Regions from separate parts of the Micromonospora sp. M71_S20 genome, predicted to be linked through region 1. Evidence: riboswitches for the same ligand, from Rfam matches in the RefSeq annotation. Region 1 holds a riboswitch; each other region holds the start of a gene.
The links. A riboswitch is a leader RNA that binds a small molecule or an ion and turns the genes downstream of it on or off. The one in region 1 is predicted to bind cyclic di-AMP.
Positions count from the first base shown of each region.

Region 1 (7,675 bases):
TCCCCGCTACGAGCCGATCATGGCTCCGCCTCCCAGCCTGGGCAGATGGCGCACGGGGTTGGCAGCGGCCGCCGGCGTACTCCTGCTGCTCTTCGCCCTGTTCACCGTCGGTCAGGGGCTCTACCTCAACGCGAATGGTGTCACCACCCAGGCCGAGGTCGTGGACGGGCGGCACGGCGGCCGTAGCGACTTCGTGCGGGTACGCGTCAGTTCAGGGGACGAGACGAATCTCTGGGCCTGGAAGGGATCTCCCGAGGTCGGCGAAACGATGACGGTGGTTCACCTTCAGGAGTCGAACTGGGCAAAGGACGCCCGCGTGTTCGCGCCGGAAGGGAGCATCTGGCCGGATCTGTGGCTGGGAGTCCTGTTTCTCGGCGGAGCGCTGTGGCAGCACCGTCGCACCCGGCGGCCCTCCGCCTCTCCGGCCGGCGGCAAGCGGTGACCGTGCCGTCCGCATGAAGGGGCGGCTCCACCGGCCGTGATGCGCAAACGCCGGTGGCCGGTTTGGTTGCGCCTCGTACCCGCCCGTGCCCGCTCAGCCCTCTGGCTACTGGCCCGTGGATGGCCCATCGGACTCAGCCTGGCGCTCGGCTTGCCAGCTGGCGTGTCCCTTCAGTAGGTATCCGGTCCAGTAGATCGCGAACAGGATCAGGAAGCACGTGAAGAACACTCCCGAGACGATGCCCGCAATGACGAGTGCTTCCCTGCCGTCTGACAGCCCGTGTGCGGCGAATCCGGCGAGACCCAGGAAGAAGAAGATGACCATGTAGATAGGCAGCGTCGCACTGTCAGCCGGGTGAGGAACGCGAGGCAGCCACGGGGCCTGAGGGTCTTTGTCGATCACGTCGTGAGTATCGAGGACGCTGGCGGTGGGAGCTAGCGAATCTCGCCGTCGCCGTGGCCGTGGCCGTCCAATGTCGACCGGAGGTCGCCAGCAGGCCGGGAATGACCGGGGGCTGATGGCACGCGTCATGATCGTTGGCCTTGGAACGCCGAAGGCCCTGGCCGGAACTCGCGTCCTGACCAGGGCCTTTCGTATGGAGCGGGTGACGGGAATCGAACCCGCACTGTCAGCTTGGGAAGCTGATGTTCTGCCATTGAACTACACCCGCAGGCGGCACCACTGTACCTGAGTCGTCACGCCGGTGCACCCAGGTACCCCTCCGACACCACCCGCGCCGCGATCTTGGCAGCAAACGGCCCCCATAGGGGCCCGAACTCACCAAGATTGCGTGGCGCCACCGCCCGCCGCACCACCGCCAGCCGCCCCACCACTCGCCGCGCCACCGCCAGCCACGAGCCGCCTCGTCGTGCAACCCGACGAGCCCGAGCCGCGCGCCCCGGTCCGAACCGGGACCGCGAGCCGCACCCCCATCGCCGTACGTCGATCATGGAACGCGTACCGCCAGGAAAAAGTTCCACGGCGGCAACATATGGGCGTTCTCAAATACCTCGATCGATTGTAACGTCTGCCCAACGTTCCAGCCACGGCGTGACACACCCCCTGTCGCGCCGCCAGAAAGAGGTGGGCCCATGGGACTCCGTCCCAACCTGCTGACCCGGCGTACGGCCGGTGTCGCGTCGACGACCCTCGCGCTGCTGCTCAGCACCGCCGCCGTGGGCGTCGTGCCGGCCGCTTCGGCCTTCTCCGCCGCCCCGAGCGAGGTCTGCGTCGAGCCGGCCGACGTCCACTCGGACGCCCGCGTCAAGCCCGGCGGCGGTGCCAAGCACGAGCCGAACGAGCTGACCCTCGCGGAGACCCGCGAGCGCGAGGCCGACCTGGCCGCCGCCCTGCGCGAGCGGGCGCGGTTCCGCGCCGGCGCCGGCGCCTCCACGATGGCCGCCACCGTCACCATCCCCGTGGTGGTGCACGTGATCCAGGAGAACAGCACCCGGGCCGGCGGCAATATCCCCGACTCGATGATCAACTCGCAGATCAGCGTGCTGAACCAGTCGTTCAGCGGGGCGACCGGCGGCGCGTCCACCGCGTTCAGCTTCCAGCTTCAGAAGATCAATCGGGTGACGAACCCGTCCTGGTACCCGATCGTGCAGGGTTCCTCGGCGGAGCGGTCGATGAAGACCTCGCTGCGTACGGGCGGCAAGAACACCCTCAACATCTACCTGGGCGAGCTGAGCGACAGCCTGCTCGGCTGGGCGACCTTCCCGACCCGGAAGCTCAGCAGCATGGACGGCGTCGTCGTGCTGAGCGAGTCGCTGCCGGGCGGCACCGCCACCAACTACAACCAGGGCGACACGGGCACCCACGAGGTCGGCCACTGGCTGAACCTCTACCACACCTTCCAGGGCGGCTGCTCCGGCTCGGGCGACAGCGTCAGCGACACCGCGGCCGAGGCGTCGCCGGCCTCGGGCTGCCCGACCGGTCGGGACACCTGCACCGCGCCCGGCGTCGACCCGATCACCAACTTCATGGACTACAGCTACGACTCCTGCATGTACCAGTTCACCGCCGGGCAGGCCAGCCGCATGCTGACCGCCTGGAACGCGTACCGCGCGGCGTAGTTCCGCCGTACGACCGCGCCGGTGCCGGCCTCGCTCGACGGGGCCGGCACCGGTGTCTGTGCGGCCGGGCACACGGGGGCGGGGGTCACGGTGCGGCGCCCCGGAGGGGGGACGGCCCAGGGCGCCGCACCGCGTCTCAGGCGGCGGGGCGGGCGGCGTGGTCGCCGGCGCACCCCGACCGGGTCTCGGGCATGAGCGCGGTGCCGCCGGCGGCCGCGCGGGGGTCGAGCCACACCTGGACGGCGGGCCGGCCGTGCCCCTCGCCGGCGCCGCCCGCGACGCCGGACTCACGGCGGGCCAGCATCGCCACGTCGACGGTGAACTCGAAGACCCGCCAGTCGACCTGCGGCGCGGCCCGGTGGCTGCGGGCCAGCCGGGCGACCCGGGCCGGATCGGTCACCGGTTGGGCGTGGCCGGCGACGTAGGCCTCGTCGTCGCTCTCCTCCGGCGGGAAGGAGTGCAGCGCGTAGCGGCCGTCGCGCTCCAGGTCGCGCCGCTTGGGCGAGTCGACGACGAAGCAGAAGAGCCCCTCGTCGGTGATCACCGGGGAGACCGGGTGCACCCGGGGGCCGCCGTCGGCGCGGACGGTGGCCAGGTAGCCGAAGCCCGGCCCGTACTGCTGCATGAGAAGGCGGATCCCGTCGGCGAGGCGGGGCTCGTCGGCGGCGAATTCGGACCAGGAAGCCATGCGGACATTCTATCGAACAAACGTTCGAACATGCACTCCGACACGCAGGTCACGCGCATCGCTCGCTAAGGTGTGCGGATGCTGCTCTCCGACCGCGACCTGGCCTCCGAGATCGAGGCGGGCACGCTCGCGCTGGAGCCGTTCGAGCCCGCGCTGGTGCAACCGTCCAGCATCGACGTACGCCTGGACAAGCTCTTCCGGGTCTTCAACAACCACCTCTACACCCACATCGACCCCGCCCAGCAGCAGGACGACCTCACGTCGATGGTCGAGGTGCCGGAGGGCGAGCCGTACGTGCTGCATCCGGGCGAGTTCGTGCTCGCCTCGACGCTGGAGGTGATCACGCTCGGCGACCAGCTCGCCGGCCGCCTCGAAGGGAAGAGCTCACTGGGCCGGCTCGGCCTGCTCACCCACTCCACGGCGGGCTTCATCGACCCGGGCTTCTCCGGTCACGTGACCCTCGAACTGTCCAACGTGGCCAACCTGCCGATCACCCTCTGGCCGGGCATGAAGATCGGGCAGCTCTGCATCTTCCGGCTCTCGTCGCCGGCCCAGCACCCGTACGGCTCGGCCGTCTACGGCTCGCGCTACCAGGGACAGCGCGGGCCGACCCCGAGCCGCTCCTGGCAGCACTGGCGCACCTGGCCGACCCGCTGACTCACGTAGCGGGCCGGGACGGACCCGCCTCCCGCACGGGAGGCGTCGGGAGAGGGCCCGTCCCGCCGGCTCAGCCGGGCCGGCCGTAGCTGTGGATCGGGCCGTCGTCGACCTTCTTCATCTTGATCGGCACCCCGGCGCGGGAGGCGTGCACCACCCAGCCCCCGCCGACGTACATGCCGACGTGGTGCAGGTCGCTGTAGTAGAAGACCAGGTCACCCGGGCGCAGCTCGCCCCGGCTGACGGTCGCGGTGGCCCGGCGCTGCTGCGCGGCGTTGTGCGGCAGCGAGACCCCGGCCTTCGCCCAGGCGGCGAGCATCAGGCCGGAGCAGTCGTACGAGTTCGGCCCCTCGGCGCCCGCCATCGCCTGGTCGACCTGCTTCTCCAGCGGCCCGATCTGCGCGGCGAGCGCGTCGGCCTGCTTCCGCCTGGCGGCCAGGTCCTGCCGGGTGGCGTTGTGCCGTTCGATGACCGGTTCGAGCTTGTTCCAGTCCTCGTCGATCTGCCGCTCGATCTCGGCGACCGTCGGTTCGGCATGGGCCGCCGTGGCGCCGCCGGCCAGGACGACGGCGAACGCGGCCAGGGCGGCGAGGGCGGTGGTGCAGCGGTACCAGCGTGGGCGCGGCGCAGCCGTCACCGGGTCGGCGAGGGCCGACCGGGTCGACGGTGGCCGCGGGGCATGGTGTGCCACCGGGCTTCGTACTCCTTCTTCCGGACCGCCTACCGGGTTAGCTGACGGGTTCGGGCGGGAAGGGGCGCCCTACCGCAGGACTGCGGATTCACCCCGGGGAACCTGGGTCCCCGGCTCGCTCTTCAGCGACTCGGCGGTGTCGGACCGTCACCGCCCTGGTTGGACGGATTGTCACCGGCCGACGAATGACCAGAGTAGAGACGACCGTTATCGATCCGCAACCCTGCGGGCAGTGACACTCCGTACCCACCCGGGCCGGGCGGATCCGCAACCCGGGCGACGAAGATTTCCTTCCTTTTGAAGTGTCTGACGGAAAGGTATTGACCAGAGGCGGCGGGCGGGGCGAAGGTGGCCCCAACTTCGCCCGTCCGAACTGGGGGTCTGATGCACCTGTCAGCGACATCGAGGAGCAGACGCGTCCTGCTGGCCGCCGCCGTGGCCGCCGCCATGGCGGCGACGCCGCTCACCGCCGCCGGATCCGCCGCCGCAGCAGCGCCGGTGGACGACCGGCAGCAGCAGTACGCCGCCGCGGCGGCCGAGTACGGCGTGCCGGAGAGCGTCCTGCTCGGGGTCTCCTACCTGCAGTCCCGCTGGGACACCAACGCCGGCACGCCGAGCACCAGCGGCGGCTACGGACCGATGCACCTCACCGACGCCGAGCACGTCGCCGCCATGTCCGGCGGCACGCACCACGACGAGGGCACCGAGGACCCGCGCGGCGACGACTCCCGCCCGTCCCTGGCCGAGGCCCACGAGCCGCCGGCCGCTCCGCCGCCCGCCGAGGCCGCACTCCGGACCGTCGACGCCGCCGCCGACCTGACCGGCGCCAGCGAGGAGGCGCTGCGGACGGACGTCACGGCGAACATCCGGGGCGGCGCGGCGCTGCTGGCCGCGTACCAGAAGGAGATCGGCGCCCCGGTCGGCGCCGACACCGACCCGGCGGCCTGGTACGGCGCGGTGGCCCGGTACTCCGGCGCGGACAGCGCCGACGCCGCGGCGGCCTTCGCCAACGAGGTGTACGCCACCATCGCCACGGGCGACAGCCGGGTGACCGACGACGGGCAGCGGGTCACGCTGGCCGGCCGCGCGATCCAGCCGGACCGCTCCTGGCTGGACCGGCTGCGCCTGCGCAAGCTCACCCGGCCCGACGGGCTGGAGTGCCCGAGCGACATCTCCTGCGAGTGGATCCCGGCCCCCTACCAGCAGTACGGCCCCACGCTGGGCGACTACGGCAACCACGACCTGGGGAACCGGCCCGCGCAGCAGAAGATCGAGTACATCGTCATCCACGACACCGAGGGCTACTTCGGTCCCAGCGTCAACCTGGTGAAGGACCCGAAGCGGGTGGGCTGGCACTACACCCTGCGCTCGGTGGACGGGCACATCGCCCAGCACATCAAGACCAAGGACGTCGGCTGGCACGCCGGCAACTGGTACGTGAACTCCAAGTCCATCGGCCTGGAGCACGAGGGCTTCGCCGGGCACGGCACCTGGTACACCGAGGCGATGTACCGCACCTCGGCCAAGCTGGTCCGCCACCTGGCTCGGGCGTACAACATCCCGCTGGACCGCAACCACATCATCGGGCACGACAACGTCCCCGGCACCATCGCCGCGAACGTGCGCGGCATGCACTGGGACCCGGGACCGTACTGGAACTGGTCGCACTACTTCGACCTGCTCAAGGCGCCGTTCTTCTCGACCGGCACGCACCGCACCGGGCTGGTCACCATCGACCCGGACTTCGCCACCAACCAGCCGCCCTTCACCGGCTGCAACCGGCAGCCTCCGGGCGTGCCGAACCCGCCCCCGGCGACCGCCCCCTGCCCGCTGCGCGGCTCCTCGGCGCTGTTCCTGCACAACGCGCCGAGCCACGACGCGCCGCTGCTCAACGACATCGCGCTGCGACCCGACGGCACCCCGAACACCACGTACGTCTCCGACCACGGCGCCCGGGTCTCGGCCGGACAGACGTACGCGCTGGCCGAGGTGCAGGGCGACTGGACCGCGATCTGGTACCTCGGCCAGAAGGGGTGGTTCCACAACCCCGCCGCCAAGCCGACGGCGAAGTGGTCCGTCGGGCTCGTGGTGACCCCGAAGGCCGGTAAGGCCACCATTCCGGTGTACGGCCGGGCCTACCCGGAGCAGGCCGCGTACCCGGAGGGCGTGCCGTACCAGACGATCTCGCCGCTGCAGTACACCCTCTCGGCCGGCCAGCGGTACGCCGTCGGCAACCTGCTCCCCGGCGAGTACTACCGGGCCACCACGTTCGACGGCTCCGCCCCCCACGACCGGACGGTCGTCCGGGGCGACAACAAGTACGTGCAGGTCCAGTTCGGTCACCGGATCATGTACGTCAACCTGAACGACGTGAACGTGGTGCCGTCCCCGCTGGGCGCGCCCCGCTGATCCATCCGCACGACGAGGGCCCCCGGTCGATCCGACCGGGGGCCCTCTCGTTGCGCGGTACGGATCAGCCGGGCCTGCGGAACCCGGCCACCGGCATGGTGTTGATGCTGGAGACGTTGACCGGCTTGCCGGCCCGGGGCGCGTGCACCATCTTGTCGTTGCCGAGGTAGAGGCCGACGTGACTCAGATCGGACTTGAAGAAGACCAGGTCGCCGGGGCGCGCCTCGGAGCGCGGGATGGCCTTGCCCTCGTTCCACTGCGCACCCGTGAAGTGCGTCAGGTGGATCCCCGCCGCCTTGTAGGCGTACTGGGTCAGGCCGGAGCAGTCGAACGAGTTCGGGCCGGTGGCACCCCAGACGTACGGGTCGCCGACCTGGGCGCAGGCCGTGCGGATCGCGGTCCGGGCCGCGTCGCTGACCACGCCGTTGATGGTCGGGCACTTCTCCGTCTTGACGGTGGTGACCGGCAGCGACGCCTCGAGCTTCTTGATGTCGGAGTCGATCTGCTTCTTCTTCGCCGCCAGGTCGTTCTGCTGCTTCGTCTGGGTGGTGATGAGCGTGTCGAGCTTCTGCTTCTCGGCGTCGTACTTCTCGCGGACCTTGGTCACGCCCTCGAGCTGCTTGCGCTCCTGCGCGGCCAACCGGTCCAGCAGGGTCAGCTGCTCGGTCAGCGTGTCGGGCTTGGCGCTGACCAGCAGCGCGCCGATCTCG
Region 1 is NZ_RCCV01000001.1:2,489,650-2,497,324, forward strand. Features, by position in the region: gene DER29_RS11330 (hypothetical protein) at 59-442, shown strand; gene DER29_RS11335 (hypothetical protein) at 548-844, opposite strand; tRNA gene DER29_RS11340 (tRNA-Gly) at 1,039-1,112, opposite strand; gene DER29_RS11345 (zinc metalloprotease) at 1,534-2,520, shown strand; gene DER29_RS11350 (pyridoxamine 5'-phosphate oxidase family protein) at 2,657-3,208, opposite strand; gene dcd (dCTP deaminase) at 3,287-3,865, shown strand; gene DER29_RS11360 (C40 family peptidase) at 3,936-4,556, opposite strand; cyclic di-AMP (ydaO/yuaA leader) riboswitch at 4,569-4,702, opposite strand; gene DER29_RS11365 (N-acetylmuramoyl-L-alanine amidase) at 4,941-6,965, shown strand; gene DER29_RS11370 (NlpC/P60 family protein) at 7,030-7,675, opposite strand, start outside.

Region 2 (7,675 bases), on a different contig from region 1:
CACCCCGCCCCCGACGACCCCGCCGCCGACCACCCCGCCCCCGACCACCCCGCCGCCGCCGACCACGCCGCCCCCGACGACCCCGCCGCCCACCAGCGGGTGCACGGCGACGTACCGGGTGACCGGCTCCTGGCAGGGCGGCTTCCAGGGCGAGCTGGTGGTCCGCAACGCCGGCAGCGCGGCGATCGCCGGCTGGACGGTGGGCTGGACCTTCCCGGACGGTCAGAAGATCACCCAGCTCTGGGGCGGCACCCACACCCAGACCGGGGCGACCGTCTCCGTCCGTGACGCCGGCTGGAACGGCGCCCTCGGTGCGGGCGCCACCGCCACCGCCGGCTTCCTGGGCAGTACGACCGGGGCGAACACCCCGCCGGCCACCGTCACCTGTACCGCCCGCTGACCGTCCCCTCCGCCGACCGCGCACCCCGTCCCCACCAGGGGCGTGACGTGCGCGGTCGTGCGGAGCGGCCGGTGGCCCCGGGCCGGTCCGTGATTGAGAGGGAGCGGCCTACCCGGCACGCACCGAGAGGGCCGGTGTCCCGGCGGGCCATAGGCTCGGGGGACCGCCCGTCGAAGGAGGGGTCCTCCGTGAGTCCGATCAGGACGACCTATCTCGCCGCCGCGCGCTCGGCGGTGGAGCTGCTCGCCGCCCCCGCCGTCGCGGCCCGCTGGGACGAACCGAGCGCCCTGCCCGCGTTCGGCGTGGGGGGCCTGGCCGGCCACCTCGCCAGCCAGGTGCTCGGCGTCCCCGCCGTGCTGGCCGCACCCGTCCCCGCCGGCGACCCCGTGGGGCTGCTCGACCACTACGTGCGCGGCACCTGGCTCGGCGCCCCGGTCGACGCCACGGTGAACGTCGCCATCCGCCGCGCCGGTGACGGACTCGCCGCCGACGGCCCGGCCGCTCTGGTCGACCGGTGTGCCGACACGCTGCGCGAACTGGCGGACGTGCTGGCGGCCGAGCCATCCGGGCGGGTGGTGCACGTGGTCCGTGGCCCGTGGTCGCTCACCCTGGACGACTACCTGGTCACCCGGCTGATGGAACTCGTCGTGCACGCGGACGACCTCGCGGTCAGCGTCGGGGTGCCCACCCCGGAGTTGCCGACCGAGGTGGTCGACCCGGTGCTGACGCTGCTGGCCCGCCTCGCCGTGCACCGGCACGGGCAGCCGGCGGTGCTGCGCGCCCTGAGCCGGGCGGAGCGGGCTCCGGCGAGCGTCGCCGCCCTCTGAACGGGCGCGGGACGACGGGGCCGCCCGCCGCGGGACGTCGCCCGGAACAGGCGCGGGCCCCGGCCGACCTCGCGGTCTTCCGGGGCCCGTTCGTCGCGAGCGCGTGCCGAGCCGGTCAGCCGTCGAGGCCGACGGGGGAGTTGGGCCGGTCGACGTCGACGAACTCGATGTCGTCCATCGCCCGGTCGCCCCGGCTGCCGGCGGCCCGCGCGGCGGTGCCGGCGGCCCAGCCGATCGCCGCGCCGACCAGCGTGGCGCCGATCAGCAGCGTCCAGGGCAGCGCGGGCCGGCGGCCGGCCAGCGCGTCGAAGGCCTGGGTGGCCCGGCGGCGGGCCTCGTCCGCCGCGGAGCCCACCAGGTCGCCGGCCTCGTCGGCGAGACCGGAGCCGCCCCGGCGGGCCGAACGGGCAGTGTCCCGGACGCTGTCGCTGGCGGAGCTGACCGCCGAGACCAGGTGCTGCCACGCCTGGTCCGTGATCCGCTCGGGCTTGCTGCGGCGGTCCAGCAGGTTGCTTCCGAACATGGTGGGTACCTCCTCGGGTGCCGAAGCCGGCGGCCACTTCGGACCTCGGCGTCGCACCGGCGTGTGACGGTTCGCTCTTTTCCGCCTGTGCCCGGTGGGGCCGTTCCGCAAACCCCCGTACGGGCGGCCCGCGGCCCGGCCTCAGCGGACGGCGACCGCCGCGGGCACGCCCCGCGCGAAGTCGTCGTCACCGTCGTCGTCGTCATCGCCTCCGCCGCCGCCGAAGCCGCAGGCCAGTACGAGGGCCAACAGCGCGCTGACGCCGGCCAGCGCGGCAAGTCTCCTGAACATCGATCGTCCTCCCGGTCGCAGTCGTGTCTCCGAGCCGATGCTAGGCAGAACGGGCAAGGCCCGGGGCCGAAGCGGAAGAGGCCACGCCCGGGGGCCGGCTGTTGGGCGTGGCCGGAGGGAGCCGGCTACCCTGGGGCGGCGCGACGCGTCAGCGAGCAGCTGATCGTCGGGTAGACAAAACGTCAATAGTCCGGATAAGGGCGACTTGCTGTGCCCTGATCCGCGAATTGCTCATCCCGAGGGGTGGCGACCGAGGCCGTCAGAGGAATACTCTCGGTCGCGGCCCGCGTACTGATGAGGCGCCCGTCGGACGGGCGAGTGGAGGTGCTCGCGTGAGCCTGTCGATCGTGAAGTCGGTCCTGCCCGGTGGTGTCATCGAGATCGCCCCGCGGGGTGAGATCGACGTCGACACCGCGTACGAGGTGCGCGAGGCGATCGCCGAGGTCCTGACCAAGGGGCGCCCCGGCCGGATCGAGCTGAACATGCGGCTCGTCACCTTCATCGACTCGGTCGGCATCAGCGCGATGGTCGCCGGCTTCCAGACCGCCGAGGTGAGCGGCGTCAAGCTCGTCGTCACCGAGCCGAGCCGCTTCGTGCACCGGCAGCTCTGGGTGACCGGCCTGCTCGGCCTCTTCGGCGCCCCCGAGCCCTACTACGCCGGCGCGCCCACCCCCGAGGTCCTCCCCGGAGCCTGACCCGCCGACGGCGCTCCGCTCAGGCGTCGCCGAGGCCCGACAGGTCGACGTCCGCCACCTCGGTGACCGCGCGGATCGCCGTCACCGAGGCGTACCCCTCGGCCAGCAGGGCCAGGTCGGTGCCGGGCTGCACGGCCTGCCCCGGCTCCTCCAGCGACGTGCGGACGAAGCCGTGCCCGGCGTCCGCCACCGTCATCTGCACCTGGCCGAAGGTGGCGAGCGTGCCCCGGCGCACCCCGCGCAGCCGGTTGTGCGGCAGGTCCGGCGCGTTCACGTTGAGCACGCTCTCCACCGGCCCGGCGGTGAGCCGGGGCAGCAGGTCCAGGGCGACCCGGGCGGCCGTCGCCCAGTGCCGCTCGGCGTCGCGTACCCGGGCGGCGGCGGCCACCGCGGCGCCCCCGCTGGCGGCCGTGGCCTCCCCGGCCGAGAGCACGTCGAGCGAGACGGCCATCGCCCGGCAGCCGTTCGCGGCGGCGGTGAAGGCCGCACCCACGGTGCCCGAGTGCAGCACCGCACGTCCCGCGTTCGCGCCCCGGTTGATGCCGGACAGCACCACCGCCGGCGGGGGGCCGAAGGCGCCGTGCACGGCGATCAGCGCGATGAAGCCGGGGGAGCCGCCGACCGCGAACGCCGGCACCCCCGGCGCCTCCGGCAGCGGGTGCTCGTGGACCACCACGTGCCCGTCGCGCTCCACGGCGGTCATCGCGGCGCTGGTGCCGCTCGCCTCCTCCAGCGGCGCGGCGACGACCACGTCCAGGCCCCGGTCCGCCGCCGCCCGCGCGAGCGCCTGGATGCCGGGCGCGGCGATCCCGTCGTCGTTGGTGACCAGTACCCGCAGCGTCATCGCCCGGCCGCCCGGTCGGCCAGTTCGTCGGGGCTGGTCCGCTCCTGCGGCCGGCTGCCGGCCGGCACGAGGCGCACCCGGTCGACCAGGCCGGTGATCGAGTCGAGCCGGCCGGTGCCGAGGCCGTGCCGGGTCACGTTCAGCGCGCCGGCCGCCGCGCCGGTACGGATCGCGGTGCGCACGTCACCGCCGCGCGCCACCACGGCCGCCACCCCGGCGGTCATCGAGTCGCCCGCCCCGCGCGGGTCGGCCGCCTCCAGTCGGGGCATCTCGACCTCGAAGACCTCGCCGTCGACCAGGGCGAGGGCGGGCTTGTCGGCCCGGCTCACCACCACGTTCTCGGCGCCGCCGGCATGCAGGTCGTACAGGGCACGGGTGAGCTGCTCCTCGTCCTCGCCGTCGGCGCGGCCGTCGGCGATCAGCTCCTCGTGGCTGACCTTGAGGAAGAAGACGCCGCTGTCCAGCACGGCGTCGAGGTGCTCGCCGCAGAGGTCGACCACCACCCGGCTGCCGTTGGCCCCGAGGTCGGCGGCGAACCGCCGGTAGAGGTCGGCCGGGACCAGCGACGGCTCGTTCGGCCCGCTCAGCACGCTGACCGTGGCGCGCAGGCCCTCGCCGAGCGCCAGGTTGTAGAGCTCGTCCAGCTCGTGCCGGCTGAGCGGCTGGCCGGGCACGTCCACGATCTCCTGCCGGGAGCCCTCGCGCCGGTCGTGCACGTAGCCGCCGCTGCCGGAGTCGCGGACCACCACCTTGAGGTTCACCCCCTCGCTGACCAGCAGCGGCTCCAGCACCTGGCCGATCTCGCCGCCGAGGGCGGTGCAGAGCACCACGTCGACCCCGAGCGACATCACCATCCGGGCCTGCCAGACGCCCTGCCCGCCGGGGTGCAGGTGCAGCTCCGGCTCCTCGCTGGGCTGGTCGACGGTCACCGTCAGTCGGGGCGTGGGCGCGAAGACCATCACGTGCCCGCTCATCCGTCGTACCCGTTCATGCGCCCGCCCTCCGCCGACCGACACGTGCAGTGACCATTCATCAGCTGACCGTAGTGGGATCGGCGGCCGGACGTCCGGACTCCGGGCGGGATCGGCGCGGCGTTGCCAGCGCGCCCGGCATGCGCGACGATCGGGCGACCACCGACGCTGGGAGACGGCGTGCTCAGGCGAAGTTCCTTCAGCTACACCGTCCAGGCGCGCTGCTCCCTCGCGGAGGCCGCGGCACTGCTCGCCGACCCCGCCCGGCAGGAGGACCTGCACCCGCTGATCGTCCGGGTCCGTCGGGTGCCACCCCGTCCCGGCGCGCGCGCCAGCTACGCCATCACCGATCGGCTGGCCGCCGGGCCGGTGCGCCTGCCGATCACCTACCGCGCTGACGTCCTCGTCGACGATCCGGACGAGATCGTCACGGTGGCCCGCCAGTGGCCCGCCACCACGGTGCGCAACCACACCCGGCTGCGGGCGGAGCCCGACGGCGTGGTCCGCATCGAGGTCGAGATCACCCTCGCCGCGCCCGCGCCGCTCTTCGGCTACGCGTTCCGCCAGGCCCGCGCCGCCCATCTCGGGCTGGCCGCGCGCCTCGCCGCGGCCCTCGACACGAACCCGCCCGGGCCGCCGGCCGGCTGACCGCGAAGCAGCCAGGCCCGGCCGGAGGCGACGGCGCCGTCGTGCCCCGGCGACCCCGCGCCGGGCGGGTCGCCGGGGCGCGGGCGTCAGTAGACCGACAGGTGCACGTGGTTGGTGTGGTCGCTGGACGGGTCGCCGTTGGCCCCGCTGTACGACTTCCACCCGCTGCTCGGCAGCCAGATCTGCCGGTACCAGATCACGTAGAGCACGGCGAGCCGGTCGGCGTTGCGCACGAAGTACGCCGACAGGTTGTTGCCGTACGTCCGGTCGCCGCCCGTGGCGTCGCCGCCGAAGCCGCCCTTCTGGGCCGCGAAGTCGCAGGCCCGGCCCTTCGGATGCTCGCCCGAGCCGCCGGGGCGGTAACAGGAGACGTAGCGGGTGAAGCCCGCCGCCTTGGCCTGGTTGAGCGCGTGCAGGGTGCGCGGGGTGATGCAGCCGTTGGCGGGGGTGGGGTCGTTGACGCTGCACGACTCGCGCGGCCAGGAGCCGTCGGAGTTGCGTGGCGCCGCCTTCGCCGTCTTGCTCGACGTGCCGCCCGGCGAGGAGCCGCCGCCCGCGGACTGCTGCCGCTGTTGCTGCTGCTCGCGGTTGGCGACCGTCAGCGCCCGTTCGGCCTGCTCCTTGCGCTTGGCCATCACGCTGACCTGCTTGCGCTGCTCCCGGATCTCGCCGTCCAGGGCCAGCTTGGTGCGGGTGGCCTCGTCCCGGGTCGCCTGGAGCTCGCGCAGGGCCCGGTCCTCCTTGGCGGCCACCGCGTCGAGGGCCGCGGCGCGGTCCATGAAGCCGTCCGGGGAGCTGCTGTTCAGCAGGGCGGACGCCACGCTGAGCCGGCCGGTGCGGTAGGCGGCCCCGGCGATCTCGCCGACCTTGGCGGTGCGCGCGGTCAGCTCGACCTCGGTGGTCTTGAGCTGCGCGGCGAGCTGCTGCTGCCGCTTGGCCGACGTGTCCAGGGCGCGCTTGGCGTCGAGGTAGCCCTTGCTGGCGGCCTCCAACTGGGCCCGCAGGGCGGGCGTGCCGCCCTCCTCGTCCTGGCCGGGAGCCGCGGCGAGCAGGCCGGCGCGGGTGGCGGCCGCCGCCGGGGCGGCGGTGACCGGGGCCACCGCGGCGCCGAGGGCGATCATCGTGGCGATCAGGGCCGCCGTGCGGGCGGCACGTCGTCGTACGGGTGCCATCACTGGCATACACATGTCCTTCCGTCAGCCGCCGACCGGGTTAGCTGACGGGTTCGGGACGGAAGATCCCTACCGCTGACGCGGATGCACCCCACGAACTTGGTTCCCCGGTTCGCCCCGTCGGGCGATTAGGCGGCGGCCACCGCCGGCACCGGTGGGTGCCGCCTGGCGGAGGCCGAAGCCGAGCCTACCGGTGCCGGTGTGACTGGTGCACCGCAGGTGACGGACGGTGTGCGTCCACTAACAGTCAAATCCGGCATAAAGCCACAATACCCTCCCAGATTTAAGGTTGTCCTCATTACCACTCGACCGCCCCACAGGCCCCGGGCGACGCTCCCGGCTCGATCTGCAACGTCGCGTGCTCGATCTGGAAGTCGTCGTGCAGCGCGGCCCGGGCGGCGCCCAGCACCGCGCCGACCTCCGCGCCGGGGGCCATGGTCAGGTGCGCCGAGGCCACCTCCATCCCGGAGGTCAGCGTCCAGACGTGCAGGTCGTGCACCTCGGCGACGCCGGGCACGGCGGCCAGTCGGTCGTGCACCGCGGTGACCTGGAGGTGCTCCGGCGCGGCCTGCACCAGGATGCGCAGCGCGGCCCGCCCGAGCCGCCAGGTGCGCGGCAGGATGAACACGCCGATTCCGACCGCCACCAGTGGGTCCGCCCACCACCAGCCGGTGGTGACGATCAGTAGCGCCGCCCCGATCACCCCGAGTGACCCCAGCAGGTCGCCGAGCACCTCCAGGTACGCGCCGTGGACGTTGATGCTCTCCTTCGCCCCGGAGCGCAGCAGCGCGAAGGCGCCGACGTTGGCGAGCAGGCCGAGCACGGCGACCACGAGCATCGGGCCGGCCAGCACCTCGGGCGGGTCGCCGAAGCGGCGCACCGCCTCGATCACGACGTAGACCGCGACCCCGGAGAGCAGCGCGGCGTTGGCCAGCGCGGCCAGCACCTCCAGCCGGTAGAGGCCGAAGGTGCGCTGCGGGTCGGCGCCCGCCCGCCGGGTGGCGGCGATCGCCGCGAGCGCCATGCCGATGCCGAGCACGTCGGTGAACATGTGCCCGGCGTCGCTCAGCAGGGCCAGTGAGCCGGTGCGGAAGGCCGCCACCGCCTCCACCACCATCAGGCCGGCGAGCAGCCCGAACGCCGCCCAGAGCCGGCCCCGGTGGCGGTGGGCGGCGTTCGCCACCGACCCGTGATGGTGGTCATGACCTGCGCCCACGCGCTCATCCTCCCTCTGGGGGTCCGGATTCGCGTTCAATTTATGCTGACATCGCTATGTATGCAAGTAACGGATCCTCAGCCGATCG
Region 2 is NZ_RCCV01000003.1:202,949-210,623, forward strand. Features, by position in the region: gene DER29_RS26085 (cellulose binding domain-containing protein) at 1-400, shown strand, start outside; gene DER29_RS26090 (maleylpyruvate isomerase N-terminal domain-containing protein) at 589-1,227, shown strand; gene DER29_RS26095 (hypothetical protein) at 1,343-1,750, opposite strand; gene DER29_RS34270 (hypothetical protein) at 1,892-2,041, opposite strand; gene DER29_RS26100 (STAS domain-containing protein) at 2,374-2,736, shown strand; gene surE (5'/3'-nucleotidase SurE) at 2,756-3,580, opposite strand; gene DER29_RS26110 (1-phosphofructokinase family hexose kinase) at 3,577-4,554, opposite strand; gene DER29_RS26115 (SRPBCC family protein) at 4,732-5,199, shown strand; gene DER29_RS26120 (hypothetical protein) at 5,286-6,371, opposite strand; cyclic di-AMP (ydaO/yuaA leader) riboswitch at 6,385-6,516, opposite strand; gene DER29_RS26125 (cation diffusion facilitator family transporter) at 6,670-7,587, opposite strand; gene DER29_RS26130 (AAA family ATPase) at 7,665-7,675, opposite strand, start outside.
Region 2: it holds a riboswitch for cyclic di-AMP, as region 1 does, so the genes downstream of both, DER29_RS26120 (hypothetical protein) here and DER29_RS11360 (C40 family peptidase) in region 1, are expected to answer to the same signal.

Region 3 (7,675 bases), 470 kb from region 1:
CGCGTACACCGTCGAGGCGATGCTGGGCCGCTCCGCCGTGCTCGCCGCGGAGGTGGCCGCCGGCCGCTGCGGGGTGGTCGGCATGTCGTACCGGCTGACCGCCGGCGAGGTGCGGACGGTGGCCTCGGTGCCCGCCCGTGGGGCCGACGCGCCGGAGCCGGCGGCCAGCGCCGCGCTCGCCTGACTCCGCCCGCCGACGGATCGTCGCGGCGGGCCCGCACGACGACAGAGGGCCGCTCCCGCGTCCGGCGGGGGGCGGCCCTCTGTGTGCGTGCGGTCCGGCTAGAGCAGTGACACGTGGACGTGGTCGGTGTGGTTCGACGGGCCACTGTAGGACTTCCAGCCGGTCGCCGGGAACCAGATCTGTCTGTTCCAGATCACGTAGTAGATGCCGAGCCGGTCGGCGTTGCGGACCAGGAACGCGGTGAGGTTGTTGCCGTACATGTAGGTGTCGTCGTTGTGCCAGGGGGAGAAGCCGCTGCGTTGCAGCGACCAGTCGCAGGCCCGGCCCTTCGGATGCTCGTACGGCCCGCCGGAGCGGTAGCAGCCGACGAACCGGTTGAAGCCGGCCCGCTTGACCTCCTTGTACATGTGCAGCGTGCGGGCGGTGATGCAGCCGGAGGTGGTGGGGTCGTTCTCGGTGCAGGACAGGGGCTTCCAGTCGCCGTCGGCGGTACGCCCCGGCGCGATCTTCGCCACCGGCGAGGTGGCCACCACCTTGCCGCTGGTCAGCCCCCTGCCACCGACCAGCGCGAGCGCCTTCTCCGCCTCGCGCTTGCCGCGCGCCATCTCGTTCGTCAGCTTCTGCTGCTCACGAACCTCGGCATCGAGCGCCAGCTTGGCCTGCTCGGCGCGGTCCTTGATCGCGTTCACCTCGGCGAGCTTCTTGGAGTTGACCAGGTTGAGCTCGTCGAGGGCGGCGGCGCGCCTGACGAACGAGTCGGGGCTGGCGGTGTCCAGCAGCATGGACACCGCGCCGATCCGCCCGGTGCGGTAGGACTGGGCGGCGATCTGGCTGACCTGGGGGGCCAGCGCGTTCAGCTCGGCCTGCGCCCGGTTGACCTCCAGGGCCAGTTCGAGCTGGCGCTCCTCCGACTTCTTCAGCTTCGCCTTGGCCTGCACGTAGGAGCGGTTCCGGGCCTCGATGAGGTCGTCGAGCAGCTTGGGCTCGTCGTCCCCGTGCCCGGAGGGCTGGGGCGGGGTGGCCGCGGCCGCCGCCGGGAGAGGCCCGGCGAAGACCGCCAGGGCGGCGAGTACGGCCACCACGGGCGTCAACCAGCGGCGTAGGGGTGCCGTCACAGTTTTCCCTTCCGTCGACCGCCGACCGGGTTAGCTGACGGGTTCGGGGCGGAAGTGGCCCCTACCGCTGTCGCGGATTCACCCCACGTACCTGGGTCCCCGGTTCGCCTCGCGGCGATTGGGCGGCGGCACCGCAGGCGCCGCTGCGCGCCTTCGGCGGTGACCGGCAGCGAGGTTACCCGAGAACACTCCCGGGGATCTACGTCCCTAAGCCGACTAAATGCGTTATTTCGTAATGGCGGACGGTGAGCAGTGACGCGTTTATCAGGCCGTACGTCCTGTTCGGTCACGCTGAGGAGTGTCACCATGCGGTGTCCGTGCTCCTGTCCCGGTCGGGCCATCCGGCGGGAGCGGCGGACGGCGTGTCTCCGCGCGGCCCGCTGAGGGCCTCCAGCGCCTCGGACCGGTCGGTGGCCGGCCGGGGCGTCGGCGCGGGCGCGGCGCGGTCGGTGGCGTCCCCGCCGCGGCGGCCCGCCGTGGTCGCCAGGGCCGCCAGCCCGGTGGTCAGTGGCACGGCGGCGATCAGGCCCAGGGTGGCGACCGCGCTGCGGACGATCTCCTGGGCGAGGAACTCGCTGGTGAGAAGTTGGGTCACCGCCCGCGAGTCGGCCGTCAGCAGGAGCAGCACCGGCAGGGAGGCGCCGGCGTACGCCAGCACGATGGTGTTCACCGTCGAGGCGATGTGCGCCCGGCCGACCCGGGTCGCCGCCCGGTAGAGCTGCGTCCGGGACAGCCCGGGGTTGGCGTGCGCCAGCTCGGTGACCGTGGCGGCCTGGGTCACCGTGACGTCGTCCAGCACCCCGAGGGAGCCGATGATGATCCCGGCCAGCAGCAGCCCGTGCAGGTCGACGTCGGCCTGGTACATCGACAGGGTGGTGGCGTCCTCGGAGCCGAACCCGGTCAGGTGGGTCGCGGCGGTGGCGATCGTGCCGAGGACGCCGGTCAGCACCAGGCTGCCCAGCGTGCCGAGCACGGCCACCGAGGTCTGCGCGGTCACGCCGTGGGTCAGGTAGAGCACCACGAACATGATCAGCGCGGCGCCGACGACCGCGACCAGCAGGGGCGGGCTCCCGGCGCCGATGCCCGGCAGCACGAAGGTCAGCAGGATGGCGAAGCTCGCCGCCAGGCCGGCCAGCGCGGCCAGCCCGCGCCACCGCCCGAAGGCGACGATGGCGGCCGCGAAGAGCGCCACCAGCCAGACCAGCGGCTTGCCGCGCTGGTGCTCGGCGATGTTGTAGGTGCTGGCCGTGGGGTCGGCGGGGTCGGTGAGCTCGACCAGGATGATCTCGTCGTCCACGGCGACGGTCGGCGCGCCGGGGCCGGCGGGCACCGGCGTCTCCACCTGCTGGCCGGCGTCGGGACCGTCCTGCACCCGTACGGTGACCCTGCCGCAGGGGCCCTGCGACCCGCCGGGGCTCCCCTCCGGGATCTCCGGGGTGGGCGGGCACGGCTCCGTCACGACCCGCGTCACCGTGCCGTGGTAGCGGGGCGCGTCGGTGCCGGTCGGCGGGTCGGGCGCGTCCCACGGCCACAGCACCAGGGCGGCGATCAGCGTGGCGACGAAGAGGGGCACCACCGTCGCGACGAGGATCCGCCGCACCCTCGGCGGGGCGGACGGAGCGGGACGGGTGTGGTCGGCGCCCAACGAGTTTCTCCCAACGAATCCAGGGCGGGGTACGTGCCGGCGGGCCGGTCGGTTCACCCGTCGCCGCGTGGCCGGGACGGGGATCGCTTCCGTGCGGCGGTGCGGTCACGTACCGCGGTCCCGGGCCTCCGTCCGGTCGCGGGTGGTCGGTGCCGCCGCCCGGCGCGGCGCGCGGGGCGGGCGGTGCGGAATCCGGAGGGCCACCGGCCGAATGGTAGCCACCCCGGCATCCGGGCGCAGGTCGTGCGGGTGGTGTCGGGGTGTGGCGTCGCCGTGTGCCCGCGTTTCGTCGCGGGGCCGAGGGGCGGGGCGGGTCAGCCGCGCTTCATCAGGCGGCCGACGGCGGCCATCATCTCGGTGGCCATCTCGTCGGCGCGCCCCTCGGCCGCGCCCTCGTGCATGCAGTGCCGGGCGTGCCCGTCGAGCAGGCCGAGCGCGACCTTGTCCAGGGCGGCCTGGATCGCGGAGATCTGGGTGAGCACGTCGATGCAGTAGCGGTCCTCGTCAACCATCTTCTCGATGCCACGGACCTGCCCCTCGACGCGGCGCAGCCGCGCGAGCAGCTGGTCCTTGGTGGCGGTGTAACCCCTGATCGGGGTGGGCGTCGGTGTGGTCATGGGGACGAGGATAGCTTACCCCTCGGGGGTATGGTACGTTCGTTCCTGGCCGGGATACCCCCACCGGGTACCGGTACAAAGGCACGGGCACGGGTCCGCCTCCGATTTACCCCCGGGGGGTATATGCTGGGGGCGGCGAGAGGAGAGTTCGATGATCACCACGACGTACCAGGTGCAGGGCATGACCTGCGGGCACTGCGCCACCGCGGTCAGCACCGAGGTCGGCGCGATCCCGGGCGTCAGCGACGTCCAGGTCGACGTCGCCGCCGGTCGGGTCACCGTCACCAGCGAGGGCCCGTTGGAAACCGACACCGTGCGCTCCGCCGTCGACGAGGCCGGTTACGACCTCGTCGGCGCCTGAGATCGGGCACGGGGGAAACGAGGTACACCATGAACACGGCGACGAAGCTGAGCGGTTTCGCCCTCGGCCTCGCGGTGGTGTTCGGCGCGACGTACGGGGTCGGCCGGGTGGCCGACCCCGTGGCGCCGCCCGCCGAGGCCCCGCACGAGGCCGGCGGGGGGCACGGCGAGGACGGCGGAGCCGGACACGGGGGCGACAACGGCGCGGCGCACCTGCCCGGCGGCCTGCTCGTCTCCGACCGTGGCTACACCCTGCGTCCGGTGGACGCCCCGGCCGGGCAGTTCGCCTTCCAGGTCACCGGCCCGGACGGTCGGGCGGTGACCGCGTACGACGTGGCGCACGACAAGCGCATGCACCTGATCGTGGCCCGCCGCGATCTCTCCGGCTTCCGGCACGTGCACCCGGAGATGGCGCCCGACGGCACCTGGCGGGTCGACTCGCCGCTCGCCGGGCCCGGCGTCTGGCGCGCGTTCGCCGACTTCACCCCGACCGGGGGCGAGGCGCTGACCCTCGGCGTCGACGTGACCGTCCCCGGCGCACTGACCGGGCGGCCCCTGCCCGCGCCGGCCACCAGCACCACGGTCGACGGCTACACCGTCACGCTCGCCGGCGCCCCGCAGCCCGGCCGCACCGCCGAGCTGACCCTGACCGTGAGCCGCGACGGCGCGCCGGTCACCGACCTGGAGCCCTACCTGGGTGCGTACGGTCACCTGGTGGCGCTGCGCCAGGGCGACCTGGCGTACCTGCACGTGCACCCGCACGGTGAGCCGGGCGACGGGCGGACGCGACCCGGCCCCGAGGTGAGCTTCTCGGCGGAAATGCCGTCGGCGGGCGCCTACCGGCTCTACCTGGACTTCAAGCACGGCGGCGTCGTGCGTACCGCCGAGTTCACCGTCGTCGCCGGCAGCCCGACCGCGCCGGGTGTCCCGGCCACGACCGGCTCCCCGACGGCGGGCACGCCCGCCGTCACGAACTCCCCGACCGCCGACGCCGGCCACGGCGTCCCCGGTCACGGGCACGACTGACGGGAAGCGTGATGACCACCAAGCCCCTGCTGACGGCACCGAACCAGATCGAGCTGGCGATCGGCGGCATGACCTGCGCCTCCTGCGCCGCCCGGATCGAGAAGAAGCTGAACCGGATGGACGGGGTGACCGCCACCGTCAACTACGCCACGGAGAAGGCCACCGTCCGGTACGCCGACGAGGTCACCCCGGACGAGCTGATCGCCACGGTGGAGAAGACCGGCTACACGGCGGCCCTGCCGCCCCCGCCCACGCCCGCCGGTGGCGAACCGGCCGCCGAGCCGGTGGACGAGCTGCGCGGCCTGCGTACGCGCCTGTGGGTCTCGGCCGTGCTCACCGTGCCGGTGATCGTGCTGGCGATGGTGCCCGCCTGGCAGTTCGACTTCTGGCAGTGGCTGTCGCTGACCCTGGCCGCCCCGGTCGTGGTCTACGGCGGGCTGCCCTTCCACCGGGCGGCCTGGATCAACCTGCGGCACGGCGCGGCGACCATGGACACCCTGGTCTCGCTCGGCACCCTGGCGGCGTTCGGCTGGTCGGTCTGGGCGCTCTTCCTCGGCACGGCCGGGACGCCGGGGATGACCCACCCGTTCAGCCTCGCCATCAACCGCTCCGACGGCGCCGGCAACATCTACCTGGAGGCGGCGGCCGGGGTGACCGTGTTCATCCTCGCCGGCCGCTACTTCGAGGCGCGGGCGAAGCGGACCGCCGGCGCGGCCCTGCGCGCCCTGCTCGAACTGGGCGCCAAGGACGTCGCGGTGCTGCGCGGCGGCGCGGAGACCCGGATCCCGGTGGACCAACTCGTGGTGGGGGACCGGTTCGTGGTGCGGCCCGGCGAGAAGATCGCCACGGACGGCGTGGTCGACGAGGGCACCTCGGCGGTCGACGCCAGCATGCTCACCGGCGAGTCCGTCCCGGTCGAGGTCGGCTCGGGCGACTCCGTGGTCGGCGCGACCGTCAACGCGGGCGGCCGGCTGGTCGTCACCGCCACCCGCATCGGCGGCGACACCCAACTGGCCCAGATGGCCAGGCTGGTCGAGCAGGCGCAGACCGGCAAGGCCGCGGTGCAGCGGCTGGCCGACCGGATCTCCGGCGTCTTCGTGCCGATCGTGATCGCCCTCGCGGTGGGCACCCTCGGCTGGTGGCTCGGCAGCGGGTCGGGCGGCACCGCCGCGTTCACCGCCGCCGTGGCGGTGCTGATCATCGCCTGCCCGTGCGCCCTCGGGCTGGCCACGCCGACCGCCCTGCTGGTCGGCACCGGCCGGGGCGCGCAGCTCGGCGTGCTGATCAAGGGGCCGGAGGTGCTGGAGTCCACGAAGCAGGTGGACACCGTCGTGCTGGACAAGACCGGCACCGTCACCACCGGCCGGATGACCCTGGTGGACGTGGTCCCGGCGGCCGGCGAGGACCGCGCCGAGCTGCTGCGGCTCGCCGGCGCGCTGGAGTCCGCGTCCGAGCACCCGATCGCCCGGGCCATCGCCGCCGGGGCGACCGAGGCGGGCACGCTGCCGCCGGTGACCGGCTTCGCCAACGCCGAGGGGCTCGGCGTGAGCGGGACGGTCGACGGTCGGGAGGTGCTGATCGGCCGGCCCCGACTGCTGCGCGAGCACGGCCTCGACGTACCGGAGGAGGTCGCGCGGGCGGCGGCCACGGCGGAGGCGAAGGGGCGCACGGCGGTGCTGGCCGGCTGGGGCGGCCGGGCCCGCGGGGTCCTCGCGGTGGCCGACGTGGTCCGACCGACGAGCCGGGCGGCGATCGCGCAGCTCCGCGCGCTCGGCCTGACGCCGGTGCTGCTGACCGGCGACAACACCACCGTCGCCCGCGCCGTGGCCGCCGAGTTGGGCATCGACGAGGTGATCGCCGAGGTGCTGCCCGCCGACAAGGTCGACGTCGTGCGGCGGCTCCAGGACGAGGGGCGGGCGGTGGCGATGGTCGGCGACGGGGTCAACGACGCCGCCGCGCTGGCCCAGGCCGACCTCGGCCTGGCGATGGGCACCGGCACGGACGTGGCGATCGAGGCGTCCGACCTGACCCTGGTCCGGGGCGACCTGATGGCCGCCGTGGACGCGATCCGGCTCGCCCGGCGCACCCTCGGCATCATCAAGGGCAACCTGTTCTGGGCCTTCGCCTACAACGTGGCGGCCCTGCCGCTGGCCGCCGCCGGCCTGCTGAACCCGATGATCGCCGGCGCCGCGATGGCCTTCTCCTCGGTCTTCGTGGTAGCCAACAGCCTCCGGCTGCGGGGCTTCCGCCCGGTCGCCTGAGCCCTCCGCACCGTGCCGCCGGCCCCACCCGCCAGGGGCCGGCGGCACGGATCGTGGCGGGTCCGCCGGCCCGCCGGCCCGCGCCGTCCGCCGACGGTGGGTGACCGGGACGGTTGGACGGCGGCGGTACGGGGTATTCGAAGGGCGTACCGGCACCGCCAATCGGGAGGTTGACATGGGTTTCGACGATAAGATCAACAACACGACCGAGGATGCGGCCGGCAAGCTGAAGGAAGGCGCCGGCCGGGCCACCGACAACGAGCGGCTCGAGGCCGAGGGGCGCAACGACCAGGCCAGTGCCAAGCTCAAGCAGGCCGGCGAGAAGATCAAGGACGCCTTCAAGAGCTGACCCGCGTACGCGCCCTCCGCCGGATCGGTCCTGAGCCGACCCGGCGGAGGGCGCGCCGGCGTGTCCATCGGGAGGCGCCACTCGTTGGCAGGTCGACGTCCCGCCGCCCGGCGCCGGC
Region 3 is NZ_RCCV01000001.1:2,022,829-2,030,503, reverse strand. Features, by position in the region: gene DER29_RS09105 (carbonic anhydrase) at 1-184, shown strand, start outside; gene DER29_RS09100 (hypothetical protein) at 283-1,299, opposite strand; cyclic di-AMP (ydaO/yuaA leader) riboswitch at 1,303-1,434, opposite strand; gene DER29_RS09095 (YibE/F family protein) at 1,601-2,944, opposite strand; gene DER29_RS09090 (metal-sensitive transcriptional regulator) at 3,259-3,561, opposite strand; gene DER29_RS09085 (heavy-metal-associated domain-containing protein) at 3,713-3,922, shown strand; gene DER29_RS09080 (hypothetical protein) at 3,952-4,947, shown strand; gene DER29_RS09075 (cation-translocating P-type ATPase) at 4,959-7,208, shown strand; gene DER29_RS09070 (CsbD family protein) at 7,384-7,557, shown strand.
Region 3: it holds a riboswitch for cyclic di-AMP, as region 1 does, so the genes downstream of both, DER29_RS09100 (hypothetical protein) here and DER29_RS11360 (C40 family peptidase) in region 1, are expected to answer to the same signal.

Region 4 (7,675 bases), 2.1 Mb from region 1:
GGGGGTGTGTTGGGGGGTGGTGCCGCGTAGGTGGGCCACCAGGCGCATGCCGTGGTAGACGGCGAGGGCGGCGGCGGTGCCCAGGGCGATGCCGTTGAACGAGAGGTCGCCGGCGGTGAGGGTGTAGTTGGCTGCGCCGACGATCACCGCGACGGCGGCGGTCATCAGGTTCACCGGGTCGTGGAAGTCCACCCGGTTCTCGATCCAGATCCGCGCGCCGAGGATGGCGATCAGGCCGTACAGGGCGGTGGTGGCGCCGCCGAGCACGCCGGCCGGCACGGTGAGGATCAGCGCGCCGAACTTCGGGCTGAGCCCGAGCAGCACCGCCGTCAGGCCGGCCACCCAGTACGCGGCGGTGGAATAGACCCGGGTCGCCGCCATCACGCCGATGTTCTCCGCGTAGGTGGTGGTGCCGGAGCCGCCGCCGGAGCCGGCGAGCACCGTGGCCAGTCCGTCGCCCATGAACGCCCGGCCCATGTCCCGGTCCAGGTTCCGGCCGGTCATCGCGGCGACCGCCTTGACGTGCCCGGCGTTCTCGGCGATCAGCACCAGGATCACCGGGATCACCAGCACGACCGCGCGCAGGCTGAAGCTCGGCGCGTGGAACTCGGGCAGACCGACCCACGCGGCGTCCCGCAGGCCGTCGACTGCCTTCGGATCCAGATCGCCGAGCACGGCGGCGAGCACCCAGCCGACCACCACCCCCAGCAGGATGGACAATCGGGCCAGGAAGCCCCGGAAGGCCACCGTGGCGAGCAGGATGGCGGCCAGGGTCACCACCGCGATCAGCGGCTGGGCCTTCACGCCGGTGCCGCTCCCGCCGCCGTCCCAGGCGACGGGGGCGAGGTTCAGGCCGATCAGCGCGACGATCGCCCCGGTGACCACGGGCGGCATCAGCGCGTCGATCCAGCGCGACCCGGCGAGCTGGACGACCAGCCCGACGGCGGCCAGCGCCACGCCGGCGACGACGATGCCGCCGAGCGCCGGGCCGATGTCGCCGCCGGCCTTGGCCGCCAGCACCGGCGCGATGAAGGCGAAGGACGAGCCGAGGTACGAGGGCAGCCGGTTGCCGGTGATCAGCAGGAACAGCAGCGTGCCGAGCCCGGAGAAGAAGAGCGTGGTGGCCGGCGGGAAGCCGGTGATGAGCGGCACCGTGAAGGTGGCGCCGAACATCGCGACGACGTGCTGCACGCCGACGCCGAGGGTGCGCGGCCAGGAGAGGCGTTCGCCGGGGTGGACCACATCGCCGGGGCGGATGGACCGGCCGTCGCCGTGGACCGCCCACGCGGACCAACGGGAGCGCGGCTCGGTGGAGGACTGGGTCATGGAACGCCCTTCGCGTCGTGAAGAGGTGACGGGGGCGCAGGTGAAACCCAGGAGTCGTTTCTAGCAGAGCCCCGGCCTGGCCCGGCCGGTGGCCCGGCCTGGGCCCGGCTTCTGGGCTGGCAGAGGCCCGGCAGAGGCCCGGCCGCTGGGCTGCAGGGGCCCGACCACTGTGGGGCTGGCAGGGGGCCCGGCCGGGTGGCCTGGCTCGGCCCGGCCGGTGGGCTGGCAGGGGCACGGCAGGGCGGACCCGTTCCGGCCCACGGTCGGTTGCCGCCCGTCGGGCGGGTCAGGCGACGCCGGCGGGGCGGAACTGGACGCTGACCCGAGGGCCGACGGGGCGGGTGGTCTTGGGTACGGCGTGCTCCCAGGTGCGCTGGCAGGAGCCGCCCATCACCACGAGGTCGCCGTGGCCGAGCGGGAAGCGCAGGCTGTCGCCGCCACCACGGGGCCGCAGCAGCAGTGAGCGCGGCGAGCCGAACGAGACGATGGCGACCATGGTGTCGGTGTGCGCGGAGCGGCCCTGGGTGTCGCCGTGCCAGGCGACGCTGTCGCGGCCGGAGCGGTAGAGGCACATGCCGGCGGTGACGAAGGGCTCGCCGAGCTCGGAGGCGTAGTGCCGGGTGAGGGCGGCGCGCGCCTCGGCGAGCAGCGGGTGCGGCAGCGGGCGGTGCCCGGCGTACCAGCAGAGCAGCCGGGGGACGTCGACCTCGGCGTCGTACATCGTGCGGCGCTCGGCCCGCCAGGGGACGTCGCGCAGCAGGACGTCGAAGACCTGGTCGGAGCCGGTGACCCAGCCGGGCAGATGGTCGACCCACGCGCCGCGGGTGAGCGGGTGCCGGCGCAGCCGGTCGGCCAGCGGGCTCAGCGCCGGTCCGGCGGCGGTGAGGTCGAACATCGACGGCTGGTAGGCGGCCCCGGTCATCCGCCCAGCGTACCCGCCATGTTGGTACAGGTGTACGGAAGGAGGTGACGCCTCAGCGGTTCAGCATCCGGCGCACCCGACCACCGATCACCTGCTTGACCCGGGCCTGCAGGCGCTGCCCGCGCAGCGTCTCCGTCTCCTTGCGCAGCTCGACGTTGCGGTCGCGCAACCACTGGATCCGCTCCAGCAGCGCGTCGGGGGCGGTGGCGCCGGCCGGGCGTACGGCGGGCGGGAAGGTGGTGGAGCGCACCTGCGCGTCGAACCGGGCCGCGCTGTCGCCGTCGGCGAAGGCGTTGCCCAGGTCGTGCTTGGCGAGGAAGGCCAGCATCGTCTCGTAGCGCGACTTGTGGCCGGCGTTGAGCGCCGTGTAGTCCGCCTCCTCGTAGAGCTGGGCGGCGTCGACGTCGACCGGCACCTCCTTCATCACCCGGTGCGGGATGTCGAAGTACCGGGCGAGTTCCAGGGTGCGCGAGTCGTGCGCGAAGAGGTAACCGGGGGTGCCGGCGACCAGCGCGGTGATGGTGCCGTGGATGCGGGTGCCGAACGCGAACTCGAAGCCGGAGAGGTAGTCCATCCAGGTCCAGGGGTCGACGAACATCCGCACCTTGTCCTCGGTGAACAGCGGGTGCGAGGTGTGGATCGGGATCTTGCTGGTCCTGCCCCGGTCCCCGGGGGCGTCGCCGTAGAGCAGCGTGCCGAGCGTCTTGAGGTCCTGCGGCAGGTAGCGCAGGTTCGGGTACCGGTCCTGGTGCCGGGCGATGATCTCCGCCATCGACGTGACGTACGGCGAGACGGTGAGCGCGAGCCTGTCGTCGGGCGACAGCGACGCCTTCCTCTTCTCCACCCGCAGGCTGTCGCCGTGCAGGAACATCGACGGACAGCCGATCACGTCGACGGCCGAGAAGCCCAGGGTGCGCAGGTAGTCCCGGGTGATCTCGCCCCGGACGCCGATGCTGTGCGAGCGGTCGAGGACCGCCCGTACGAACCGGGTCACCACGTCGTCGATCGGGCGGAGGTACTCCCGGTCGCCGTTGACGTCGGTCTGCACGCCGACCCCGAGCACCACCACCGGGATCTTCAGCTGCTCGATGAGCTTCGTCATGGCCTCGACGCGGTGGGCGTAGCTGCGGCGAAAGGCGTTGGCGAGCGGTACGACGTAGACGTCGTACCGCTCGTTGATCATGTCGGCGTCGCGCGGGTTGATCCTGAACTCGGTCGAGGTGATCTCGGCGGTGGCGGTGCGCAGGAGTTTGTGGGCGGCGTGGCTGAAGACGAGGTTGCCGTTGTTGTCGCCGATCCAGTTCCGCTCGTGCGTCTCCTCGGGCGAGTAGACGTCGAACGGGCCCTTCTTCGCCCGCATCAGGATCCGCTGGTGCATCCGTCCCCGCCTCTCGTCACCTCCGGGTCTGGGAATACTAGCCACCGATCGGCCGCAACCCGGACGGCCGCCACCGCCGTCACGCGCGGGGACGGAACGGTCACCCAGGGACGACAGGAACGGGGATTCCCCCACGGGACAGAACGGGCACTCACGGACGGGACGGAACAGAGCCTCAGGTGCGGCGGGTAGGGTGCCCGGCGGGGCGGCGCCGACCGGTGGGCCGCCCACGGGCCCCTCGGGGCGCCTGGGGACGGGGTCGAGGAGGAGACGTACGTGCTGGTGACCCTGCGGATCGTCGGGATGCCGGCATGAACGACGCCGCGACCGCCGCGCCGGCCGTCCGGCCCGCGTCCCCGGCCAGCCGCCTGCCGTCGCTGACCGGGCTGCGCTGGGTCGCCGCCCTGCTCGTCTTCGGGTTCCACGTGGCGACGATGGGCATCATCGCCGAGCCCGGCCAGAAGGCCGTCGTGGACTGGGCCTTCGCCCTCGGCCTGTCGGGCGTGCAGTTCTTCTTCATCCTCAGCGGCTTCGTGCTGGTCTGGTCGGCCCGACCCACCGACACCCGTCGGGCGTTCTGGCGGCGCCGGGTGGCCAAGATCTGGCCGAGCCACGTGGTGCTGTGGGCGGCGGCCCTGGCGGTCGCGGCCTGGCTCGCCGACCCCGTGGACCGGTTCGTCGCGGTGGAGAACCTGTTCCTCCTCCAGGCGTGGGACCCCCGGCCGGGCCACTTCTACAGCATCAACACCGTCAGCTGGTCGCTGTCCTGCGAGTTCTTCTTCTACCTCTGCCTGCCGTTGGCGCTGCCGCTGATCCGCCGGGCCCGGCCGTGGGCGCTGTGGGCCGTCGTGGTCGCGGTGCCGCTGCTCATCCTGGCGCTCTGGCCGGCCCAGGCGCTGGTGCCGGAGGAGAGCCGCTGGTGGTTCACCCAGATCTTCCCGCCGGTGCGGTCGCTGGAGTTCTGGATGGGCGTGGCCGCCGCCGAGCTGATGCGGCGCGGCCGGTGGCGTGGGCCGGGCCTGCCGCTGGCCAGCCTGGTCTTCGTGGCGACCTGGGTGGTCGCCGCGCAGTGGGTCCGCGCCGAACTGTGGGCGGCGCTGCTCTCGGTGGCGTACATCCTGGTCATCGCCGCGGCCGCGGACGCGGACGTGCGCGGGCGGCGCTCGCCGTGGCGGTCCCGTCCGATGATCTGGCTCGGTGAGGTCTCCTTCGCCTTCTACCTGGTGCACGTCCTGGTGATGATCACCGTCCTGCGGCTCACCGGCGACTGGGGCGTCGGCTTCACCGGCTGGCGGGGGCCGGCGGTGGTGCTCGGCTTCCTGCTGGTCAACCTGGCCCTGGCCGGCCTGTTGCACCGCGTCGTCGAGACGCCGATGATGCGGTTGCTCACCCCGCGCAGGCTGGCCCGGGCGACGCCGCGGGACGGGGGCGACGCCGGGACGCACTCCGGCGGCCCCGGGGCGACGCCGCCGGGGGAGCGGGGCAACGCCGTGCCGCGCCCCCGGACCGCCGATCCGCACGACGACCACCGACCGGCGTACGTCGACTCGCGCTGACCGCCCCGGCGACCGCAGTGCCCGCCGACGAAATCCCGACCGTTTCGGTGACGCCGGTCACCCCGTCGGCGAACCGGTCATCCGGCGCGGCCCGGTCGATTCCCGCCGGGGTTTCGGCGCCGATGTCCGCCACTCGTCCCGTTATCACCCGGAGGCGCCCGCAGAAACGGTCGTCCCATTGAGTCGCGTCAGTGGCGAAGTGCCCGCAAAAATTGTCTCCCGATCAAGGTTTAAGCAGGTGGGACGGGGTTGGCAGGGCGCGGACCGGCCAGTAATGTCGGCGCGTCCGGTGCGGTACCCGATCGCCAGAGGCGACGCCGCGCCGACCCGCCTAATCGTGAACGACGAACCGGGGACCCAGTGCTTGTTGGGGTGAATCCGCGGGCCCGTGGGCCCGTGGTAGGGCGTTCTTCCCGCCCGAATCCGTCAGCTAACCCGGTCGGCGGTGTCGGAAGGAGTTCCATCCTCATGCCACACCCGTCCACCCCTCGGTTCCGCCGTCTCCACGGCGCCGCGGTGCCCGCGCTCGTCCGCCCCCAGGTCACGAGCTGACCCACCGGTCACCGTCCGTCGCCCGGCATCCCGGGCGCATCCCCTGAGTGGCCCACACCCGCCCGGACGCCCGTCCGCGCGGTCGGTCCGTTCTGCCCTCGGCGCGGACCGACGGCCGCTCACCCCCGAGCCCGTGGAGGAAACCGTGAAGCACCACCTCAAGCGACAGTTGCGTCGCCTCACGTCCGAGCGTCCGTACCAGCTGGCCGCCGCGTCCGCCGCGGCGCTCGTGCTGGCGTCGGGCACGGGCGCGCTGTTGGCCGGAGCCGACGAGGCCCCCGCCGCCGCGCAGGCCCCGGTGGCCGCGACCGAACTGCGGGACGACACCGCGGCCTCGCGCAGCCAGGCCAGGGCCGCGACCGCCCCGTCCAGCGCCGCCCCGGCCGCGTCCAGCGCGGCCCCGTCGGCCCGCGCCTCCAGCGCCGCCCCGGACCCGGACCTGACCCGCAAGCCGGAGCCGCCGAAGCCCCCGGCCGCCAAGACCCTGGACTACGACTACCAGGCCCAGACCACCTTCTACAACTGTGGTCCGGCGGCCGTCCGGCACGCCCTCAGCGCCGCCGGCATCGTGCGCAGCCAGGACGCCCTCGGTGCCCAGTTGGGTACCGACCAGATGGGCACCGACTCGGCCCAGGACACCACCCGCGTGCTGAACGCGGTGGTGAAGGGCGACCCGTACCGGACCCGGATGATCCCTGGTGGCGCGGCCACCCCGGCCCAGATGGACCGGCTCCAGGCCGACGTCGTCGCGGCCATCGCCGACGGGCGGGGCGTCGTGGTCAACGTCGCCGGCAGCGCCACGGACACCGACGGCGGCTGGCACTCCTTCCCCGGCGGCCACTACATCGCCGTGGTCGGCTACCAGGACGAGGGGCGGCTGGTGAAGATCGCCGACTCGGCCAACCCGGCGACCGCCTCGTACTGGATCAGCACCATCGCCCTCGCGAACTGGGCCGCCACCCGCGGCTACTCCGCCTGAGCGACACCGTCGGGCGTCGGCCCCCGGATTCCGGGGCCGGCGCCCGATGTCGTGTCCGGGTCACGGCCCTCGCTCACGGCGTCCGGTGGGTGGCACACTGCGCCCATGGTCGATGAGTCGGGTGACCGGGACGGCCGGCGGGTGCTCCTGCTGCTGCACGGCATGGGTGCGACCGGCGACGTGTGGCTGCCCCGGGCGCCGCTGCTGGAGCGTCGGTGGGCGGGGCGGTGGCTGGCGCCGGACCTCGCCGGTCACGGCTGGTCGCCACCGCTGCCGGAGTACTCGTTCCCGGGCCTGGCCGCGCGGATCGCCGCGGGGCTCGCGGCGGGGGACCGGCTCGTCGTGCTGGGGCACTCCCTCGGCGGGGTGGTCGGTCTGGCACTGGCCGCCCGCAGCGCCGGGCTGCCCGTCGACGCCATGGTCGGGCTCGGCATCAAGGCCGTCTGGTCGCCGGCGGAGCTGGCGAAGGCGGGTGAGTTGGCGGCCCGGCCGGTGACCTGGTTCGCCAGCCGGGACGAGGCCGCCCGCCGCTACCTGCGGGTGGCCGGACTGACCGGGCTCTTCGCCCCGGACCATCCCGTCGTGGAGGCCGGGCTGCGGCAGGTCGACGGTCGCTGGCGGCTGGCGATGGACCCGGCCGCGTTCGGCGTGGGCGCGCCGGACCTGCCCGCCCTGCTGGCCGCGACCGACGTGCCCGTGCTGCTGGCCCGCGGCGAGCACGACCCCATGGTCACCGACGCCCAGCTCAGGGAGCTGGGCGTGCCGGTCGCCACCCTGCCCGGCCTCGGGCACAACGCCCACGTCGAGGCCCCCGAGGCGGTCCTGGACCTCGTCGACTACCGCTGACCGTTCCCACCCGAGGCAGGGCGTCAGGTGGCGGGGGAGAGTGTCGCCTCGTCCGGGTCGAGCGGCAGGTCGGCCCCGCCGGCGCGCGGGGCAGGTGCGTTCCACTCCCCGTCGAG
Region 4 is NZ_RCCV01000001.1:376,083-383,757, reverse strand. Features, by position in the region: gene DER29_RS01710 (uracil-xanthine permease family protein) at 1-1,326, opposite strand, end outside; gene DER29_RS01705 (alpha-ketoglutarate-dependent dioxygenase AlkB) at 1,613-2,248, opposite strand; gene DER29_RS01700 (polysaccharide pyruvyl transferase family protein) at 2,301-3,626, opposite strand; gene DER29_RS01695 (acyltransferase) at 3,938-5,182, shown strand; cyclic di-AMP (ydaO/yuaA leader) riboswitch at 5,501-5,642, shown strand; gene DER29_RS01690 (C39 family peptidase) at 5,868-6,713, shown strand; gene DER29_RS01685 (alpha/beta fold hydrolase) at 6,819-7,559, shown strand; gene DER29_RS01680 (CDP-glycerol glycerophosphotransferase family protein) at 7,583-7,675, opposite strand, start outside.
Region 4: it holds a riboswitch for cyclic di-AMP, as region 1 does, so the genes downstream of both, DER29_RS01690 (C39 family peptidase) here and DER29_RS11360 (C40 family peptidase) in region 1, are expected to answer to the same signal.